3 regions of the Streptomyces sp. NPDC047974 genome follow, and region 2 is predicted to be linked to each of the others. Evidence: riboswitches for the same ligand, from Rfam matches in the RefSeq annotation. Region 2 holds a riboswitch; each other region holds the start of a gene.

Region 1 (6,328 bases), on a different contig from region 2:
CACCGGCGGCGGGCGGACGACGACCACCACCCTCATCACCACCTCGCACGCAGGGGGCACCATGATCGGCCGGGTACTTCCGTACGACGTCCACGGCGACGGCCCGGGGAGGGCCCTCGTCCTCCACAACTGGTTCGGGGACCGCAGCAGCTTCGACCCGCTCCGGGAGCACCTCGACGCCTCGGCCGGCAGCTACGCCTTCGTCGACTGCCGCGGCTACGGCGAGGCCAGGGACGCCGACGGCGCCTACACCATGGAGGAGGTCGCGGCCGACGCGCTGGCCGTCGCCGACGACCTCGGCTGGGACTCGTTCTCCGTCATCGGCCACTCCATGGGCGGCAAGGCCGCCCAGCTCATGCTGCTCGACGCGCCCGACCGGGTCCGCTCGATCGTCGGGATCTCGCCCGTCTCCGCCGCCGGCTTCCCGCTCGACGAGGAGAGCCGGCAGCTGTTCTCGGGCGCCGTCGACGACCCGGCGCTGCGCCGGGCGATCATCGACCACACCACCGGCGGCCGGCATGGCGCCCCGTGGCTGGACGCCCTCGTGGACCGCTCGGTGAGCCGCTCCACGACCGCCGCCTTCCGCTCCTACCTCGACTCCTGGTCCGGCACCGACTTCCACGAGCGGGTCCGCGACAACCCCACGCCCGTGCTGCTCGTCGTCGGCGCCCACGACCCGGCGCTGGGCGCCGAGGCGATGGAGGCGACCTGGTTGCGCTGGTACCCGAACGCCCGCCTCGAGGTCCTCGCGGACGCCGGGCACTACCCGCCCGAGGAGACCCCCAAGGACCTCGCCCGGGCGATCGAGGCCTTCCTGGCCGCCTGACCGCCCCGCCTGCCCCCGCCTGTCGCCGCCTGTCGCCGTCGGAGGTCCCGGGCGGCCGCCTCGGGACCTTCGGCGGGGCCGGTCGGGACGTCCGGCCCGCGTGGCGCCCCGTCGTGCGGGCAGCCGACGGGTGTACTCGGCACGAGGGCACCCGCGACCGGCGGTGCACGACCGGAAGGACGGAAGAGCGATGGGGCGCAGCGAGGAACCGGCCACGGCACCGGAGACCACGACGGCCGGCGGGCCGTTCGTCCTCGTCGGGACGGACGGTTCGCCGTCGGCGCTCGGGGCGGTCGAGACGGCGGCCCGGGAGGCCGGGACGCGCGGTGCGCGCCTGGTCGTCGTGCATGCCTTCCTCTGGCCGATGTTCCGGGTCGACCTGGAGCCCTCGGTGTACGGCCCCACCGAGAGCGGCCTGCGACGGCAGGCGGAGATCGTCCTGGACACGGCCGTGGCCCGAGCGCGGGCGGTCGCCCCGGGTACCGAGGTCTCCGGCGAGCTCATCACCGGCGAACCGCTCGTCGTCCTCGCGACCCGGTCGCGCGGCGCGGAGCTGGTCGTCGTCGGCAGCCGCGGCACCGGCGCCTTCACCGGCCTCGTCGTCGGCTCGGTCGCCGTCCACCTCGCCGCCCACGCCGCCTGCCCGGTCCTCGTGGTGCGCGGCCGGGACGAGCCGGAGGGGCCGGTGCTCCTCGCCGTCGACGGCTCGCCGGACTCCGACGCGGCCGTCGACTTCGCCTACGCGGAGGCCCGGGCGCGCGGCACCGGCCTCGTCGCCGTCCACGCCTGGGCCCCGCGCTCGGGCCCCGGTGACCTGACGCCGCTCTTCGCCGGCGCCGAGGAGGTGCACGCGGAGGCGGCCCGCGTCCTCGAAACGGCGCTCGCCCGGGCCGCGGGCCGGCACCCCGGGACCGAGGCCGAGGCCCGGCTGGTACGCGGCCGGCCCCGCGAGGTCCTCCTGGAGGAGAGCACGACCGCGCAGCTGCTCGTCATGGGCGCCCGGGGGCGCGGCGGCTTCGCCGGGCTGCTCCTCGGCTCCGTCAGCCAGGCGCTGCTGCACCACGCCGCGTGCCCGGTGGTCGTCGTGCGGCACGGGGTGGGCTGAGGCCGGGCCGGGCGGCGACGCCCCCGCCGGTGGGACCCTGGAAGTACGGGCCGGGTCCGAGGGCCCGCGCCCGAGGGGGGTCGCCGATCGGGAAGGCGGCGTGCCATGTACTTCGCCGACCGGGCCGACGCGGGGCGGCAGCTCGCCGCCCGGCTCGGCCATCTCCAGGGGTCCGACGTCGTCGTCCTCGGGCTGCCACGCGGCGGGGTGCCGGTGGCGGCGGAGGTGGCCGAGGCGCTCGACGCGCCGCTGGACATCTGCCTGGTGCGGAAACTCGGCGTGCCGGGCCGGCCCGAGCTGGCCATGGGGGCCATCGGGGAGGGCGGCGTCCGGGTCGTGAACGAGCAGGTGGTGCGGGACGCGGGCGTGGCCCGGCGGCAGCTGGAGGAGGCCGAGGAGCGCGAACGGCTGGTCATGGCCGAGCGGTCCCGCGCCTACCGGGGCAGCCGCCGGCCGGTGCCGCTGGAGGGGCGTACGGCGGTCGTCGTCGACGACGGGCTCGCCACCGGCGCGACCGCGCTCGCCGCCTGCCGGGCGGTGCGGGCCGCCGGAGCCGCCCGGATCGTGCTGGCCGTGCCGGTGGCGCCGTACGGCTGGACGGCCCGGCTCGGCGGCGAGGCCGACGAGACGGTCGCCGTCCGGACGCCGGAGGGCTTCTACGCGGTCGGGCAGTTCTACCGGGAGTTCGACCAGACGCCGGACGCGGAGGTGGTGGCCTGCCTCGACCGGAGCCGGGCGGCGCGCGGTCCGTCCGTCGGCCACACGGCGGTACGCGTCCCAGGCGCGCCCGAGCTTCCGGGCGAGCTCGCGATGCCCGACGGGGCAGCGGGCCTGGTCCTCTTCGCCCACGGCAGCGGCAGTGGCCGGCACAGCCCGCGGAACCGCGCGGTGGCCGCCGCACTGAACCGGGCGGGGCTCGCCACTCTCCTCTTCGACCTGCTCACGGAGGCCGAGGCGACCGACCGCGCGCGGATCTTCGACACCCCGCTGCTCGCCGGACGGCTCGGCCGGGCCGCCGCCTGGACGGCCGGGCGGCCGGGCACCGGGGGTCTGCCGCGCGGCTACTTCGGGGCGAGCACCGGGGCGGCGGCCGCGCTGTGGGCGGCGGCGGAAGCGGGCGACGACGTGGCCGCCGTGGTGTCCCGGGGCGGCCGGCCCGACCTGGCGGGGGAGCGGCTCGCCGGGGTGCGGGCCCCCACGCTGCTGATCGTCGGCGGTGCCGACGGCCTCGTCGTCGACCTCAACCGGCGGGCCGGGGAAATGCTGCGCTGCGAGAGCCGCCTGGAGGTCGTGCCGGGCGCCGGTCACCTCTTCGAGGAGCCGGGGGCCCTGGAGGAGGTGGCGGCGCTGGCGACGGAGTGGTTCACCGGCCACTTCGCGGCGGCCGTGAACGGGTCGGGTCAGTAGGCGCCGTTGACGTTGTCGATGGAGCCGTACCGGTCGGCCGCGTAGTTGCAGGCGGCGGTGATGTTCGCGACGGGGTCGTACGGGTCGAGCGAGGTGCCCGGCACGTGGTAGGCGGCGAAGGTCGGGTCGATGACCTGGAGCAGGCCCTTGGAGGGGGTGCCCTTCGCGGCGTTGGAGTCCCAGAGGTTGACGGCGCGGGGGTTGCCGGAGGACTCGCGCAGCACGTTGCGGAGGATGCCGTCGTACGAGCCGGGGATGCCGTACCGGGCCATGACGTCGAGCGACTCGCGGATCCAGCCGTCGAGGTTGTCGGCGTACCGGACGGCGGCGGGCGCGGCCTTCGCGGCGGCCGGCTGGGCCTGGACGGCCGGGACCGCGGCACGGGCGGAGGAACGGCTCGCCCGTTCGGCGGAACCGGTGGAGGCGGACTCGGCGGGCTTCGCGGCCGGCTTGGCACCGGTCTTCGCGGGGGTCTTCGCGGCGGCCGGCGCGGCGGGCTTCGCGGAATCCCGACGAATCGTCAGTTCGAGGCCCGGGTGAATGAGTGACGGATTGTCACCCACGGCTTCCTTGTTCGCCTGGTAAAGCGACTTCCAGCCGCCCTGAATTCCCTTTCGGTGGGCGATCAGGGAAAGGGAGTCGCCCTTCACGACGGTGTACGCGCGGGTGGCGGCGGGGGCGGCGGGGGCCTTCGCGGGCGCGGCGGCCCGGACGGCCGGGGCGGCCACGGCGGCGGTCGGTGCCGCCGACTGCGCGACGGGCTCGGCGCCGGCCGTGGCGGGCACGACCAAGGGCAGGGCGAGGGCCACGCCGCCGGTGCCGGCGAAGGCGAGACCTCGGGAGACGGGGCGGCGTCGGGGGCGGCGGTGCTTGCCGTGAGCGGGCATGACGGTTTCCTCTCCGGCGCCTGCGAGGTGAGCTGTCGGGTTCGGACTGGAGCTGTCCGGCCGTGCGTACACGGCTTCACCCCGAGCCGCTCCGGACGACCGGACCGGCGGTGTGGTGGGTCCCCCGCTCCTGCCGTCGGGTGAAATGGGAGGTCTTTCGGGCGGTGGCAGGATTAGGCGTCCGTCCGAATGGAGGTGACCGTAGGCGAGGAATACGGAGGGGAACAAGACGCGAATGCACCGGAAAAGGGAAACCGAAGATCGAACGCGTGGAATTCAAGATCTACCGTTTCGGCGACCGTTCCGGAATCCCTTGTCCCGCATGGGTGGCGAGGGGCGGGGAGCCGTCCGCGGAGCGCGGGGAGTGAGTCGCGTCACGGGGTGTGCAATGTCCGAATAAGGCGACTGGCACCTTTAGGGGAATTGTGCGGCGACTTGGGGGTGGAACGGGTGAGGCGTAACGCGCAAATCGGGCATATGTGGCTAATGATGTGGGAATGTCATCCCTCGCCCTGCTGATCGACGCCGACGCCCTCGATCCCGACGCCCTCGACACCCTCGACTCTCTCGGGACCCTCGACGCCCTCGACCGCGAGGCGGCCCGCCTCTGCGAGAGCGCCGCTCCCGAGGCCTGGCGGGCCCTTCTCTCCGTCCCCGTGGACCGACTGGTCGCCGACGCCCTGGGCGCGCTCGACGCGCTGCCCCCGTCGCCGCCCGCCGAGCGCCCCCTGCCGGGCCGCATCGGCGCCGCCCTCCCCGACCGGCTGCACGTCTGGCGCAGGATCGGCCGGGCCGACGTGCGCCCCTCCGTCCACCTGGCGTACGCGCGCCGGGTGCTGACCGAGTGGGGCTGGCAGAACACCCCGTACAAGCTGCGCGACGCGCGCGGTGCCCGCTGTCTCTGCGGCGCCCTGCTCGCCGCCCACCGGCTCGGCCACGGCAGCGCGGCCACCATGAACGAGTCCGGCGCATGGATCATGACCGAGCTGCGGTCCCGGGGCTGGCACGGGCTGATCGGCCCCTGGAACCGCGCGCCGGGCCGCACCGCCGAGGACGCGCTCGCGCTCCTCGACGCCACGATCCGGCGCGCGGCCCTGGCCGGGAGGTGAGGGCCCGCCGGGCCGTCAGCCCGTGACGCTCGGCGCGCCCGTCTCGATGTGACCGGTGTAGCGGCGCGACCAGGTGCCGTCGATGTCGGCCAGGATCGTGAAGTCGTACCAGCCGTCCGCGTACGCCACGGCGTTGAAGAAGTCCTCCCGCGAGGAGTTCGCCGCGACCGTGTACGTCCACGGGCCGTCCGTCCGGTAGGCGTGGGAGCGGACGGTGAAGGTGACCGGGCCGCCGGAGGCGTTGGTCATCCGGAACCAGACCGCCGTCTTGCCGGTGCCCGGTTCCGTGGCGTACCGCGCCGCCACCTCGATCGCCTTGCCCGCCTTCGAGGCGTCGCCGATGAAGCGGCGCAGGAAGCGGTTCGGGCCCATCATCGAGATGTCGTACTTCCCCGAGCCGGAGCCGAGCCCGATGTTGAAGTAGTCGGTGGCCGTGGTGCCCGGGTCGACCGTGTACTGCCAGGCGGCTGTGTCGCGGTGCTGGTGCGGGTGGATCGAGAAGTGGGCGGCGCGGCGTGCCTGCGGGCCCTGGTTGGTCATGGAGAACCAGGCGAGGATCTTGCCGGCGGCGCCGAACTCGAAGCGGTCCAGGTTGCCGTTCGGCTGGTAGGGGAGCGCCCGCGCGGGCCGGGTCCCGGGCTCCTGGGCGGGCAGGGCGTTGTTCTGCGGCGCGGGGTTGGGCAGCGGGGCGCAGGTGTCCATGCCGATGACCTTCGCCGTCGACGGCAGGCCGGCGGGGACCCCGTACACCGGGCGGGCGAAGTCGAAGACGCCGGTCAGGTCGCCGGTGACCTTCCGGCGCCAGGCGCTGATGTTCGGGCAGGCCGCCGGAGTGCCGAGGGCGGCGGTCCAGGTCTCCAGGAAGCGCAGCACGGAGGTGTGGTCGAAGACCTCGGAGCTGACCCAGCCGCCCCGCGTCCACGGCGACATGACCAGCATCGGGACCCGGAAGCCGAGTCCGATCGGGACGCCGTCGAGGTACTCGCCGGGGGTC
Region 2 (6,328 bases):
CGCGGGGACAACCAGCACCTCGGGTACGGGCACGGCATCCACTACTGCCTGGGCGCGCCGCTCGCGCGCCTGGAGGCGCAGACCGCGCTCGCCACCCTGCTGACCCGCCTTCCGGACCTGCGACTTGGGGTCGATCCGGACGAACTGCGGTGGCGCGGCGGGCTCATCATGAGGGGATTGCGCACGCTTCCGGTCGAGTTCACCCCTTCCGCACCCCCGCACGGCACGTGACGGTGTGTCAGAAATGTGATCTTCGCGTGATCGCGAAGCCATCGACTTGTGACGGACGTTCGAATGCGGCTACCTTCGCGCCAACGTTCGGCCCCATCCCGGCCGTCCCAGGCGTACCCGCCGTCACCGCCGTCACGCGAAAGGCCCCGACATGCTTTCCGGAAACGGACGACACCGTCGACCCCGTCAGGCTCCCGCGATCGTCGTCACCGCAGGAGTGACCGGATCCGCGCTGGCGCTGCCGCTGCTCGCGGCCGGCTCCGCCTCCGCCGCCGACGCGTCCACCTGGGACCGGGTCGCCGCCTGCGAGTCCGGCGGCCAGTGGAGCGCCAACTTCGGCAACGACGCCTACGGCGGCCTCCAGATGACGCAGGAGACGTGGGAGCGGCACGGCGGCCTCGCGTACGCGCCCAGCCCCGATCTCGCCAGCCGCGCCCAGCAGATCGCCGTCGCCGACGCGGCGCTCTCCGCCGGCAGCACCGCCTGGGACACCTGTGCCCCCATCGCGGGCCTGAAGAACGACGGCAGGCCCACGGGCGTGCAGCCGGGCCCCGCCGTCCAGGAGGAGGACGAGGGCGGCGTGGCGCCCGAGTCCAACCGGACCGGCAGCGCGACCGTCTCCACCCCGCCCGCCGAGGCGGAGGAGACGGAGGCCACGGCGGAGGCGACGGAGAAGGCCCCGGAGGCCGGGAAGGGCGCCACCGCCCCGGCGACGCCGGCCACCCCCGCCACGCCGGCGACGCCCGCCGTGCCCGCGACCCCGCCCGCCACCGGCGCGGTCACGGCGCCGCCCGCGAGCGCCGCCCCGGAGACGCCCGCCGACACCGCGCCGACGGCCCCGGACGCCTCCACGGGCACGCCGGGCGCGCCGGAGACGCCCGGTACCCCGGGTGTGACCCCGGGCGCCCCGGAGACCCCCCTGGCGCCCACCACGCCGGTGACCCCGGGCACGGAGGGCGAGGCTGACGCGCCGTCGGCGACGCAGGGCACGGGCAAGCACCGGGGCGAGGCCGCCCCGGAGGAAAGCGACGTAACGGACACTGAGCAGGAATCCGGGCGTCATGCCGCAGCTGCGGACAAGCTCACCTCAACCCCCGTCAACTCGGACGCAAGCGACGCGTACACCGTGCGGCCGGGTGACAGCCTGTCGGAGATTGCTCAGGAGAACGATCTCGTCGGCGGCTGGGACGCCCTCTATGACGCCAACCGCCAGACGGTCGGGGCCGATCCGGACCTCATCCTCCCTGGTCAGAGCCTTGAACTGAAGGACGCCTCCGCGGAGAAGTGAGGCCGTTTCAGGGGCGTATGTCCGATTTTGGGAAAGTGAGACATGGGTCTCTTCGTCCCAACTGGCGTGTCACGTCCGCAAAGTTTGCTTCCGTCAGGCCTCACCTGCGCAAACGAGGTCTGACGGAGTGCAAGTAGGGGCGTTTTGTCCGACGTAAGCCTCTTTGAACTTCGAGCACCTGTGTGTCTACGGTCGTCACCGCTCGCCACCGCGGGCCCCGTCGACCGAAACGCCGAGTCCTGCCGTCGGCCGCCGGGAATGTCGTCGCGAAAGCGCCGTAGGCAGGAGTGGGGGACCCAAGGTTCGTGCCGGTCCCGGCCGTCGAGTCAGACGGACGGAACGACCGGCTAGGGGTGAAGCCGCACGCAAGGACGTGCGGCCGGGCGAACTCTTCAAGCCCGAACCCGACAGCTCACCTCACAGGCGTCGGTGAAGAGGAAACTCCATGCTGTTCTCCGGCACGGGCAAGCGTCGTCGTCCCTCCAAGGCCACCCGCGTCGTCGCCCTCGTCGGCGTCACCGGCGCGGCCGTCGCCGCCCCGCTGATGGCCGCCGGCACCGCTTCGGCCGCCACCGCCTCCGAGTGGGACCGCGTCGCCCAGTGCGAGTCCGGCGGCAACTGGTCGATCAACACCGGCAACGGCTACTACGGCGGCCTCCAGTTCTCGGCCTCCACCTGGGCCGCGTACGGCGGCACCGCCTACGCCCCCACCGCCAACCAGGCCAGCAAGTCGCAGCAGATCGCCGTCGCCGAGAAGGTCCTCGCGGGCCAGGGCAAGGGCGCCTGGCCGAGCTGTGGCGTGGGCCTCTCCTCCGCCTCCTACGACGGTGGCGCCGCCGAGGCCGCCGCCCCGCAGCAGAGCGCCCCGAAGCAGAGCACCCGGCAGAGCGCCCCGAAGCGCACCGCCGAGCAGCCCGCCAACCGCAGCGAGCAGCGCCAGGCCCCGAAGGCCCAGGCCGCCCCGCAGGCCGCCGCCAAGAAGACCGTCACCACCCCGACCGGCAAGAAGGTCAAGAAGGGCGACGGCGAGTACAAGGTCGTGGCCGGCGACACCCTCAGCAAGATCGCCCAGGCGCAGGGCGTCGAGGGCGGCTGGGCGAAGCTCTTCGAGCTCAACGAGGACGTCGTCGAGAACGCCGACCTGATCTACCCGGGCCAGCAGCTCCACCTGAAGTGAACCCCGGGGCACCGGTGAGTCCGGCGGCTCACCGGCGCCCGACGGCCCTCCCGCGGTGACCACCCCGGTCCCGAGCCCTCTTCCCCCGTGGCTCGGGACCGGGGTTCTGCCGTTACCGTCCAGTAGGTTCCGGGTCTTTCGTCCCCTACTGGATGCTCTTGGGCCCTTTTTCGTCCCAGGGGACGGGCGGTCGGCTGGCCGGAGCGCCGGAGCCGGTTAGGCTCTTGTCGCAAGGCGAACGAGACCTTGCGACCCATGCGTCACACCTAGCGTCACATCCCAGAAGGAGATGCTCGTGCCGTCCATCGACGTCGTCGTAGCCCGGGAAATCCTGGACTCCCGAGGCAACCCCACGGTCGAGGTCGAGGTCGGCCTCGACGACGGCAGCACCGGCCGTGCTGCCGTGCCGTCCGGTGCCTCCACCGGTGCGTTCGAGGCCCTGGAGCTCCGCGACGGTGACCAGAACCGCTACCTCGGCAAGGGTGTCGAGAAGGCCGTCCTCGCCGTCATCGAGCAGATCGGCCCGGAGCTCGTCGGCTACGACGCCACCGAGCAGCGCCTGATCGACCAGGCCATGTTCGACCTGGACGCCACCCCGGACAAGTCGTCGCTCGGCGCCAACGCCATCCTCGGCGTCTCCCTCGCCGTCGCGCACGCCGCCTCCGAGGCCAGCGACCTCCCGCTCTTCCGCTACCTCGGCGGCCCGAACGCGCACCTGCTGCCCGTTCCGATGATGAACATCCTCAACGGTGGGTCGCACGCCGACTCCAACGTCGACATCCAGGAGTTCATGATCGCCCCGATCGGCGCGGAGTCCTTCTCCGAGGCCCTGCGCTGGGGCACCGAGGTCTACCACACCCTCAAGTCCGTCCTGAAGACCAAGGGCCTCTCCACCGGCCTCGGCGACGAGGGCGGCTTCGCCCCGAACCTCGGCTCCAACCGTGAGGCGCTCGACCTCATCCTGGAGGCCATCAAGCAGGCCGGCTACGTGCCCGGCAAGGACGTCGCCCTCGCCCTGGACGTCGCCGCCTCCGAGTTCTACAAGGACGGCAAGTACCTCTTCGAGGGCAAGGAGCGCTCCGCCGCCGAGATGACGGAGTACTACGAGGAGCTCGTCTCCGCGTACCCGCTCGTCTCCATCGAGGACCCGCTGTTCGAGGACGACTGGGCCGGCTGGAACGTCATCACCGAGAAGCTCGGCGACAAGGTCCAGCTCGTCGGCGACGACCTCTTCGTCACCAACCCCGAGCGCCTCGCCCGCGGCATCGAGGAGAAGTCCGCCAACGCCCTCCTGGTGAAGGTCAACCAGATCGGCTCGCTGACCGAGACCCTCGACGCCGTCGAGCTCGCCCAGCGCAACGGCTTCAAGTGCATGATGTCCCACCGCTCCGGCGAGACCGAGGACGTCACCATCGCCGACCTCGCCGTCGCCACCAACTGCGGCCAGATCAAGACCGGCGCCCCGGCCCGCTCCGAGCGCGTCGCCAAGTACAACCAGCTGCTGCGCATCGAGGAGATCCTCGACGACGCCGCCGTCTACGCCGGCCGCAGCGCCTTCCCGCGCTTCAAGGGCTGACCTGCCCGGCACCTGTAGTTACGTACGTCCCCGCACACGGTCCCGTACCGTGTGCGGGGACGTACGCGCGATCAGGGGAGGGGAGACGGCATGGCCGTGAAGAACGGGGACCGGTTCTCCACCGCGACCCGGATCAGGCTGCTCGGCGAGCAGACCGCGGCCCGCGTCTACCGCTCCCAGACCCGCCGCCAGGCCCGGCGCTCCCGGCTCACCGGCCGCGCCGCCTTCCTGGCCCTCGTGGTCTGCTCCCTCGTCGTCGCCCTCGCCTACCCGATAAGGAGCTACGTCTCCCAGCAGGGCGAGATCGAGGAACAGGAGCGCAGGGCCGCCGAGGCGGCCCAGCGGGTCGAGGAGCTGCGGGACGAGAAGGCCCGCCTCCAGGACCCGGCCTACGTCCGCCGCCTCGCCCGCGAGCACCTCCACTACGTGCTCCCCGGCGAGACCGGCTTCACCGTGAACGAACCCGGGGCGGCCGACCGCCCCCGCGCCGACCAGGGCACGGCCGACCGGCCCTGGTACGACAACCTCTGGGACGGCGTCGACGACGCCGACCGCAACTGAACCGACCCAGGATCCGAGACATGGACACGCCTCCTCCGCAGACCGAACGCACCGAGCCCACCGAGGCGGACGTCGCCGCCTTCGAAGCCCAGCTCGGACGCCCGCCGCGCGGACTGCGCGCCATCGCCCACCGCTGCCCCTGCGGCAACCCGGACGTCGTCGAGACCGCGCCCCGGCTGCCCGACGGCACCCCCTTCCCGACCACGTACTACCTCACCTGCCCCCGGGCGGCCTCGGCCATCGGCACCCTGGAGGCCAACGGGGTCATGAAGGAGATGCAGGCCCGGCTCGCCACCGACCCCGAGCTCGCCGCCGCCTACCGCGCCGCGCACGAGGACTACATCGCCCGCCGCGACGCCATCGAGGTCCTGGAGGGCTTCCCCAGCGCCGGCGGCATGCCCGACCGCGTGAAGTGCCTGCACGTGCTCGTCGGCCACTCCCTCGTAGCGGGCCCCGGCGTGAACCCCTTCGGCGACGAGGCCCTCGCGATGCTCCCCGAGTGGTGGGCCAAGGGCCCGTGCGTGAATCCGTGCGCGGACGACAAGGAGTCCGTCAAGTGACCCGGGTCGCCGGAATCGACTGCGGCACCAACTCCATCCGCCTCCTCGTCGCCGACGTCCACCCGGACACCGGCGCGCTCGTCGAGCTGGACCGGCGGATGACGATCGTCCGGCTCGGCCAGGGCGTCGACAAGACCGGCCGGCTCGCCCCCGAGGCCCTGGAGCGGACCTTCGCCGCCTGCCGCGCGTACGCGACGGTCATCAAGGAGCTGGGCGCCGAGAAGATCCGCTTCGTCGCCACCTCCGCCTCCCGCGACGCCGAGAACCGGCAGGACTTCGTCGACGGGGTCGTGGCGATCCTGGGCGTCGAGCCCGAGGTCATCTCCGGCGACCAGGAGGCCGCCTTCTCCTTCACCGGCGCCACCGGCTCGCTGCCCGGCGACGACCGCCGCCTGGTCGTGGACATCGGCGGCGGCTCCACCGAGTTCGTCGTCGGCACGCGGGAGGTCGAGGCCGCCCGCTCCGTCGACATCGGCTGCGTCCGGCTCACCGAGCGGCACGTCCGCCACGACCCGGTGACCGCCGAGGAGGCCGAGGCGATCCGCGCCGACGTCCGCGCCGCCCTCGACCTCGCCGCCGAGACCGTGCCGATCGCCTCGGCCGCCACCCTCGTCGGCCTGGCCGGCTCCGTCACCACGGTCGCCGCCCTCGCGCTCGGGCTGCCGGAGTACGACTCCGAGAAGATCCACCACTCCCGGATCTCCGCCGCCCGGGTCGCCGAGGTCACCGCCATGCTGCTCGCCTCCACCCACGACGAGCGGGCCGCGCTCCCCGTCATCCACCCCGGCCGGGTGGACGTCATCGTGGCCGGCGCGCTCGTCCTCCAGGAGATCGTCGAGCGGGTCGGAGCCACCGAGGTCGTGGTCAGCGAGCACGACATCCTCGATGGGATCGCCCTATCCGTGGCATAGCGGGCAGCTATCGAGGCTCCGGCG
Region 3 (6,328 bases), on a different contig from region 2:
CGACCCCGGCACCGGCATCCTCGCCGTGGACGTGCACACCCCGGGCCAGGGAAACCTGCTCGGCCTCGCCGACCGCAACGGGCTCACCAACGTCCGCGTCGCCAACGGCGACGCGATCATCCTGCTGCGCGAGATGCTCGACCCCGCCGCCCTCGACGGCTGCCGCGTCTACTTCCCCGACCCGTGGCCGAAGAAGCGGCACCACAAGCGCCGGCTGATCCAGCCGGAGTTCCTGACGCTGCTCGCGACCCGGCTGAAGCCCGGCGGGGTCCTGCACTGCGCCACGGACTGGGAGCCGTACGCGGAGCAGATGCTGGAGGTGCTCTCCGCGCACCCGGACTTCGAGAACACCGCCCCCGACGGCGGCTACGCGCCGCGCCCCGACTTCCGACCGCTCACCCGCTTCGAGGGCCAGGGCCTGGACAAGGGCCACGCCGTGCATGATCTGCTCTTCCGCCGGAAGTAAGACCCCGTCCCTCAAGTCCGTCGCTCCTGTCGGTGGCGGTCGCTAGGGTCGAAGGCGTGTCGTCACCCCTGCCGCCGTCCCCACCCCCGTCCACCCCGCCGCCCACCCCGCCCGAGTCCACCCCGCCCGAGTCCACCTCGCCGCCGGCGACCGGCCTCCTGCCCGCGCAGGCCGGGGCTCCCGCGGTCGAGAGCCACGACCACGACCACGGCCACGACCACGGCCACGTCCCCGTCCGCGAGGGGGACGAGCCGTCGTTCGCCGTGGCCGCCGACCGGCGCCAGTGGCGGTACCGGCCGCGGCGGGCCTTCTGGCGGAGCCGGATCGTCCGGGCCGTCGCCCTCATCACCCTGCTCGCGCTCTGCGCCCTGGTGATCCTGGCCCTGGTGCGCGAGCAGACCGGCACCGAGGGCTTCCTCGTCGGCCTGGGGCTCGCGGTGTTCCCCGTACCGCTGCTCATGGCGGCGTTCCGCTGGCTCGACCGGGTCGAGCCGGGGCCGTGGAAGAACCTGCTGTTCGCCTTCGCGTGGGGCGCGTTCGCCGCCGCCCTGGTCGCGATCCTCGCGAACTCCTTCGCCGTCCGCTGGATCGCCACGGCGACCGCCGATCCGCGCTCGGCCGACGACCTGGGCGCCACCGTGATCGCCCCGGTGGTGGAGGAGTCCGCGAAGGCCGCCGCGATCCTGCTGCTGTTCCTCTTCCGGCGGCGGGACTTCCGGAGCCTGGTCGACGGGGTGGTGATCGCCGGTTTCACCGCGACCGGCTTCGCGTTCACCGAGAACATCCTCTACCTCGGCACCGCCTTCGGCGAGGACCAGGACCTCGGCGACGGCGGCATCGGCGCCGTCACCGCCGGCACCTTCTTCGTCCGGGTCGTGATGTCGCCGTTCGCGCACCCGCTCTTCACCGTGCTCACCGGCATCGGCTTCGGCCTGGCCGCGCTCGCCCCGCGCGGCAAGGTGCGCAGACCGCGCAAGGTGCTGCTGCCGCTCGCGGGGCTGCTGCTCGCGATGGGCGTCCACGCCCTGTGGAACGGCTCGGCGACCTTCGGCGGCCCGCTCGCCTTCTACGCGGTCTACGGCGTCTTCATGGTCCCGGCCTTCGGGCTGCTGACCTGGCTCGCCGTGTGGAGCCGGCAGAAGGAGCTGCGCACGATAGCCGGGGTGCTCCCGGCGTACGCGGCGGCCGGCTGGCTCTCCCCGGAGGAGCCGCTGGCGCTCTCCTCGATGCGGGCCCGGCGCACCGCGCGCGCGGTGGCGTCCCGTACGTACGGCAAGGCGGGCGCGCGGGCGGTCGGCGAGTACGAGTCCTTCGCGACGACCCTCGCCTTCCTCCGCGAGCGGGCCCGCCGGGGCACGGTCCCGGTGCCGGACTTCGCGGCCCGCGAGCAGGAGCTGCTGCACCACCTGTGGGCGCGCCGGACGACGGCCGCGCCGGCGCTCTCGTACGCGGCGCGGGCCACCGGCCGGGTGTGGGTGCCGCCGCAGTACCTCGACTACGGCGGCTACAACCCCTACAAGGGCTAGCTCTCGGGCGTCTCGGAGGCGGCCGTCAGACGGGCCAGTTCGTCGTCGGTCAGCTTCAGGTCGGCGACCGCCACGAGCGCGGGGACCTGCTCGACCGTGCGGGCCGAGGCGATCGGCGCGGTGACGGTGGGGCGGGAGGCGAGCCAGGCGAGGGCGACGGTCGCGGGCTCGGCGCCGTGGGCCTCGGCGACCTCGTCGAGCGCGGCGAGCACCGCCTGCCCGCGCGTGGTCTCGGCGAGCTCCGAGGCGCGGTAGGCGCGGACGCTCTCGACGGTCCGGCCCGGGCGGTACTTGCCGGTGAGGAAGCCGGCGGCGAGGCCGTAGTAGGGGACGGCGGCGAGGCCGGTCTCTGCGGCGGTGTCGAGGAGCGGGCCCTCGTACTTCCCGCGGGCGACGAGGTTGTACTCGGGCTGGAGCGCCACGTACCGGGCGAGCCCCTCGGCCTCGGCGAAGTCGAGGGAGGCGCGCAGCCGCTCGGCGGAGATGTTGGAGGCGGCGACGGCCCGCACCTTGCCGTCCTTCACGAGCTGGTCGAGGGCGGTGACGATCTCCTCCACCGGCACGGACTCGTCGTCGAAGTGCGTGTAGTAGAGGTCGATGTAGTCGGTGCCGAGGCGGCGCAGGGACTCCTCCGCGCCGGCCTTGATGGTGGTGGCGGCCAGGCCCTTGAGGCGGGAGTGGTGGCCGACCTTGGTGGCGACGACGATGTCGGAGCGGTTGCCGCGGGCGGCCATCCAGCGGCCGATGATGGTCTCGGACTCCCCGCCCTCGTTGCCCTCGACCCACTCGGAGTAGACGTCGGCGGTGTCCAGGAAGTTGCCGCCCGCGGCGGCGTAGGCGTCGAGGACGGCGAAGGACCGCTCCTCGTCGGCGCTCCAGCCGAAGACGTTGCCGCCGAGGGCGAGCGGGAAGACGTGCAGGTCGGAGGTGCCCAGCGGGCGCAGGGGTGAGGACATGACGTACTCAACCCCCTGCGCCGCCGGGCCTATTCCGGTCGAGGAGCCTGAACCCCGGCCGGAACGCTCATGCGTCGGGGGTCAGACCGACAGGCCCTTGGAGCGCAGCCACTCCGCCGGGTCGATGCCCGAACCGTCGGGGGTGTGGACCTCCATGTGGAGGTGGGGACCCGTGACGTTGCCGGTGGCGCCGACGCGGCCGATGGTCTCGCCGGTGGTGACGGTCTGGCCGGCGGCCACGGTCATCGAGGAGAGGTGGCAGTACCAGACCTCGGTGCCGTCCTCCAGCTCCAGGACGATCCGGTAGCCGTACGAGCCGGACCAGCCGGCCGACTTGATGGTGCCGCCGTGCACCGCCTTGAGCGGGGTGCCGGTGGGGGCGGCGAAGTCGAGGCCGGTGTGGTAGCCGGATGACCACATCGAGCCGGACTGCATGTAGGTGGAGGTGAGGGTGTAGGAGGAGAGCGGCATGGAGTAGCTGGCGGCCAGCTGGGCGAGCCGCTCGGCCTCCGCCTTCTCGGCGGCGATGCGCTCGGCCTCGGCCTTCTCCGCGGCGAGCCGCTCCGCCTCCGCCTTGGCCTTCTCGGCGGCGATGCGGTCGGCCTCGGCCTTCGCGGCGGCCTCGGCCTGCGCCTGGGCGTCGGCGGCGGCCTTCTCCGCGGCGGCCTTCTCGGCGGCGAGCTTCTCGGCGTCGGCGGCGGCCTGCTGCTGCTGTTCGGCCTGCTGGAGGATGCGGGCGCGCAGGGCCTCGCCGGCGTCGGCGGTGGTGGCGGTGCGCTCCACGGCCTCGGTGCCGGCGGCGGTGTCGGCCGGGGCGGTGTACGTGACCGAGGTCAGCGGCTTCGCGGCGACGCCGCCGGCCGGGGCCGGCGCGGACTCGCGGACCGGGGCGGTCTTCTCCTCCTCGCCGCCGGGCAGGAGGTCGCCGACGCCGGGCAGGTCGTGGGCGTCCGGCAGGCCCAGGTCGGGCAGGTCGGGGAGGGAGATGGCGACGGGGGCCTTCTCCTGCGCGGTGGCGAGGCCGCCCGCGCCGACGGCGGCGATGACGCCGACGCCGAGGACGGTGGAGGAGCGGGCGAAGTTGGACCGCTGCTTCACGACCCGGTGCCGGCCGCCGGAGCGGCTCTCGGCGCGCAGGGAGCCCTCGGTCGGGTTCCACTCGCCGGGGGCGGGGGTGAAGGAGGCCGTCTCGTACGCGCCGGGCGCGAAGCCGTCCGGATCGTCCGCGCCGACGGCACCCGGGCCGCCGAAGGGGTCGAAGGGGGCTTCGGGTACGGGGGTGTTGGACGCCACGGAGGCGCGCTCCTTTCCTTCCTTCTCGCCTACCGGGTTAGCTGACGGGTTCGGAGCAGGAAGGTCTCCTACGGGCTCTTCGCACGGGGGAGGTGCGAGGGGCCCGATTCACCCCAAGGGTTGGTTCCCCGGTTCCCTTGCGGGATTCGGCACGTGCGCACGGAGCCGTCTCTTGCGACGGCTGGGACGACCGCGCTGCGTTATCGAACGTTAATAGACACCGCACTCCTATTCCAAGCCGTTCCCCTTGATCATTCATTGAATTGGCAGGGAATCGCCCGAGTTGAGCCGCCTTCAGCGAGCCTTCGCTCCACCCCGAGAATCTGACGTTATGTCAATTGTTATCGCTGTGAGACCTCGTGAGCACGGACCGTGACCGGGGTCGGACGTGCGGTACCCGCGTCAACGCGCCGGTCCCGGCGGCACCACCGGCATCGTCCGCCGCCGCTCCGGCGCACCCGCCGCCGGCCGGCTCACCGCGAGCAGCGCCATGTCGTCCGTCGAACGCCCGCCGGTGTGCCGCCGCACGTCGTCCACGAGCGCGTCCAGGAGCTCCCCGGGCCCCGGGAAGACCGCTCCCGCGAGCCGCGCCGCCGGATCGTAGAAGACCCCCCGCGCGTCCCGCGCCTCCGACAACCCGTCCGTGTGGAACAGCAGCGTCGTGCCCGGCGGGTACGGCCACTCGTCGGCCCGGTCCGGCCCCACCGCCAGCTCCCCCATCCCGAGCGGCAGCGCCGCCTCGGTCGGCTCCAGCGGCTCCAGCCGCCCGTCCCCGTACAGCAGCAGCGGCGGCGGATGCCCCCGGTTCACGATCCGTACGACCCCGCCCTCGCGCGGGATCTCGGCGAGCACCGCCGTGGTGAACCCCTCGAAGGCGTCGAGGCCCTCGCGCCGCGTCCCCTCCCGGGTCAGCGCCCGTTCGAGCCGCGCCGCCACCCCCTCCAGGGCCGCCTCCTGCTCGGCCGCCTCCCGGAAGGCGCCGATCACCACGGCCACCGCCTCCACCGCGTCCATCCCCTTGCCCCGCACGTCCCCGACCACGAGCCGCACCCCGTGCGGAGTGTCCTGCACGGCGAAGAGGTCGCCGCCGATGAACGCGTCCGCCTGCGCCGCCTCGTACCGCGCCGCGCACTGGAGCCCCGCGATCCGCTCCGCCGGCATCGGAAGCACCGCCCGCTGCGCCGCCTCGGCGATCACCCGCGCCGACGCCAGCCGCTCGCCGCTGCGCCGCACCACCAGGTTGATCAGCATCGCGAGGGCGGAGACGGTCACCACGGTGAGGGTCTCGGTGAGCGAGGGCACGTCGGAGAGCGTGTCGTTGTACGCGTGCAGCCCGACCGAGGCGAGGATCGCCGCGAGCCCGGTCACCAGGGTCGTGAGCCGGGAGAAGAACGGCGCGGCGACCAGCGGCGCGGCGGAGAAGAGCGGCGCCGCCGTGTACGAGGGCGGGGTGGACAGGTCGAAGGCCACCCCGCCGATGATGATCAGCGGCGGCAGCGCCTGCAGGAACCTCCGGGTCGCCCCGAAGGCGACGGGCGGCCGCGGCTCGCCCCCGTAGGGTCCCCGGGGCACACCGCCGGTCCCGGCGGTACGGCCGCCGGGCTCCTCGCCCCGAGGGTGCGCCACCTGAGAACTCCTGACCGGTCGGGGCCCGCCACCGGGCCGTGCGGTCCGGGGCCGGGACCCGCGACCGCACACCCCTCAAGCCTCCCCGCCCCGCCGCCGCGCGGCGACCGGCGGGGGTCCGACCGGCGTACCCCGAGCCGCCCTCTAGGGCTTCCCCCGTCCCTCGGTCCGCAGGCGGCCGCCCCTGCCGAGGAGGCCGACCGCCGCCGCGCACCCCAGGCCGACCGCGCACAGGGCCAGCCAGGGGACCGCCGTCCACCCCGTGACGTCGAGCAGCACGCCCGTACCGAGGTTCCCGAGGGTGATGCCGACCCCGCACACGGTGTTGTAGAGCCCGTAGTGGGTGGCCACCCAGCGGCCCCGGGAGAGGGCGACGACGGTGTCCATCTCGTACGGGTAGAGCACCGCGTTCGCCACCGCGAGGACCGCCGCGCACAGCAGCAGCGCGGGCACGCCCCGGC

The links. Region 2 has a riboswitch for cyclic di-AMP ahead of AB0E19_RS32360 (transglycosylase family protein). Riboswitches for the same ligand answer to the same signal wherever they lie in the genome.
Region 1: linked by a shared signal. The riboswitch ahead of AB0E19_RS02270 (LysM peptidoglycan-binding domain-containing protein) and the one ahead of AB0E19_RS32360 (transglycosylase family protein) in region 2 are both predicted to bind cyclic di-AMP.
Region 3: linked by a shared signal. The riboswitch ahead of AB0E19_RS24920 (M23 family metallopeptidase) and the one ahead of AB0E19_RS32360 (transglycosylase family protein) in region 2 are both predicted to bind cyclic di-AMP.

The regions. Positions count from the first base shown of each region.
Region 1 covers NZ_JBEZNU010000001.1:513,839-520,166, reverse strand. The annotation lists gene AB0E19_RS02285 (alpha/beta hydrolase) at 62-826, shown strand; gene AB0E19_RS02280 (universal stress protein) at 1,017-1,931, shown strand; gene AB0E19_RS02275 (phosphoribosyltransferase family protein) at 2,037-3,338, shown strand; gene AB0E19_RS02270 (LysM peptidoglycan-binding domain-containing protein) at 3,332-4,225, opposite strand; cyclic di-AMP (ydaO/yuaA leader) riboswitch at 4,230-4,415, opposite strand; gene AB0E19_RS02265 (hypothetical protein) at 4,723-5,334, shown strand; gene AB0E19_RS02260 (phosphocholine-specific phospholipase C) at 5,350-6,328, opposite strand, start outside.
Region 2 covers NZ_JBEZNU010000033.1:11,148-17,475, forward strand. The annotation lists gene AB0E19_RS32350 (cytochrome P450) at 1-231, shown strand, start outside; gene AB0E19_RS32355 (transglycosylase family protein) at 449-1,519, shown strand; cyclic di-AMP (ydaO/yuaA leader) riboswitch at 1,783-1,960, shown strand; gene AB0E19_RS32360 (transglycosylase family protein) at 1,965-2,696, shown strand; gene eno (phosphopyruvate hydratase) at 2,986-4,272, shown strand; gene AB0E19_RS32370 (septum formation initiator family protein) at 4,363-4,833, shown strand; gene AB0E19_RS32375 (DUF501 domain-containing protein) at 4,854-5,393, shown strand; gene AB0E19_RS32380 (Ppx/GppA phosphatase family protein) at 5,390-6,304, shown strand.
Region 3 covers NZ_JBEZNU010000018.1:141,150-147,477, reverse strand. The annotation lists gene trmB (tRNA (guanosine(46)-N7)-methyltransferase TrmB) at 1-466, shown strand, start outside; gene AB0E19_RS24930 (PrsW family intramembrane metalloprotease) at 730-1,992, shown strand; gene AB0E19_RS24925 (aldo/keto reductase) at 1,989-2,948, opposite strand; gene AB0E19_RS24920 (M23 family metallopeptidase) at 3,030-4,241, opposite strand; cyclic di-AMP (ydaO/yuaA leader) riboswitch at 4,253-4,403, opposite strand; gene AB0E19_RS24915 (PP2C family protein-serine/threonine phosphatase) at 4,644-5,813, opposite strand; gene AB0E19_RS24910 (MFS transporter) at 6,012-6,328, opposite strand, start outside.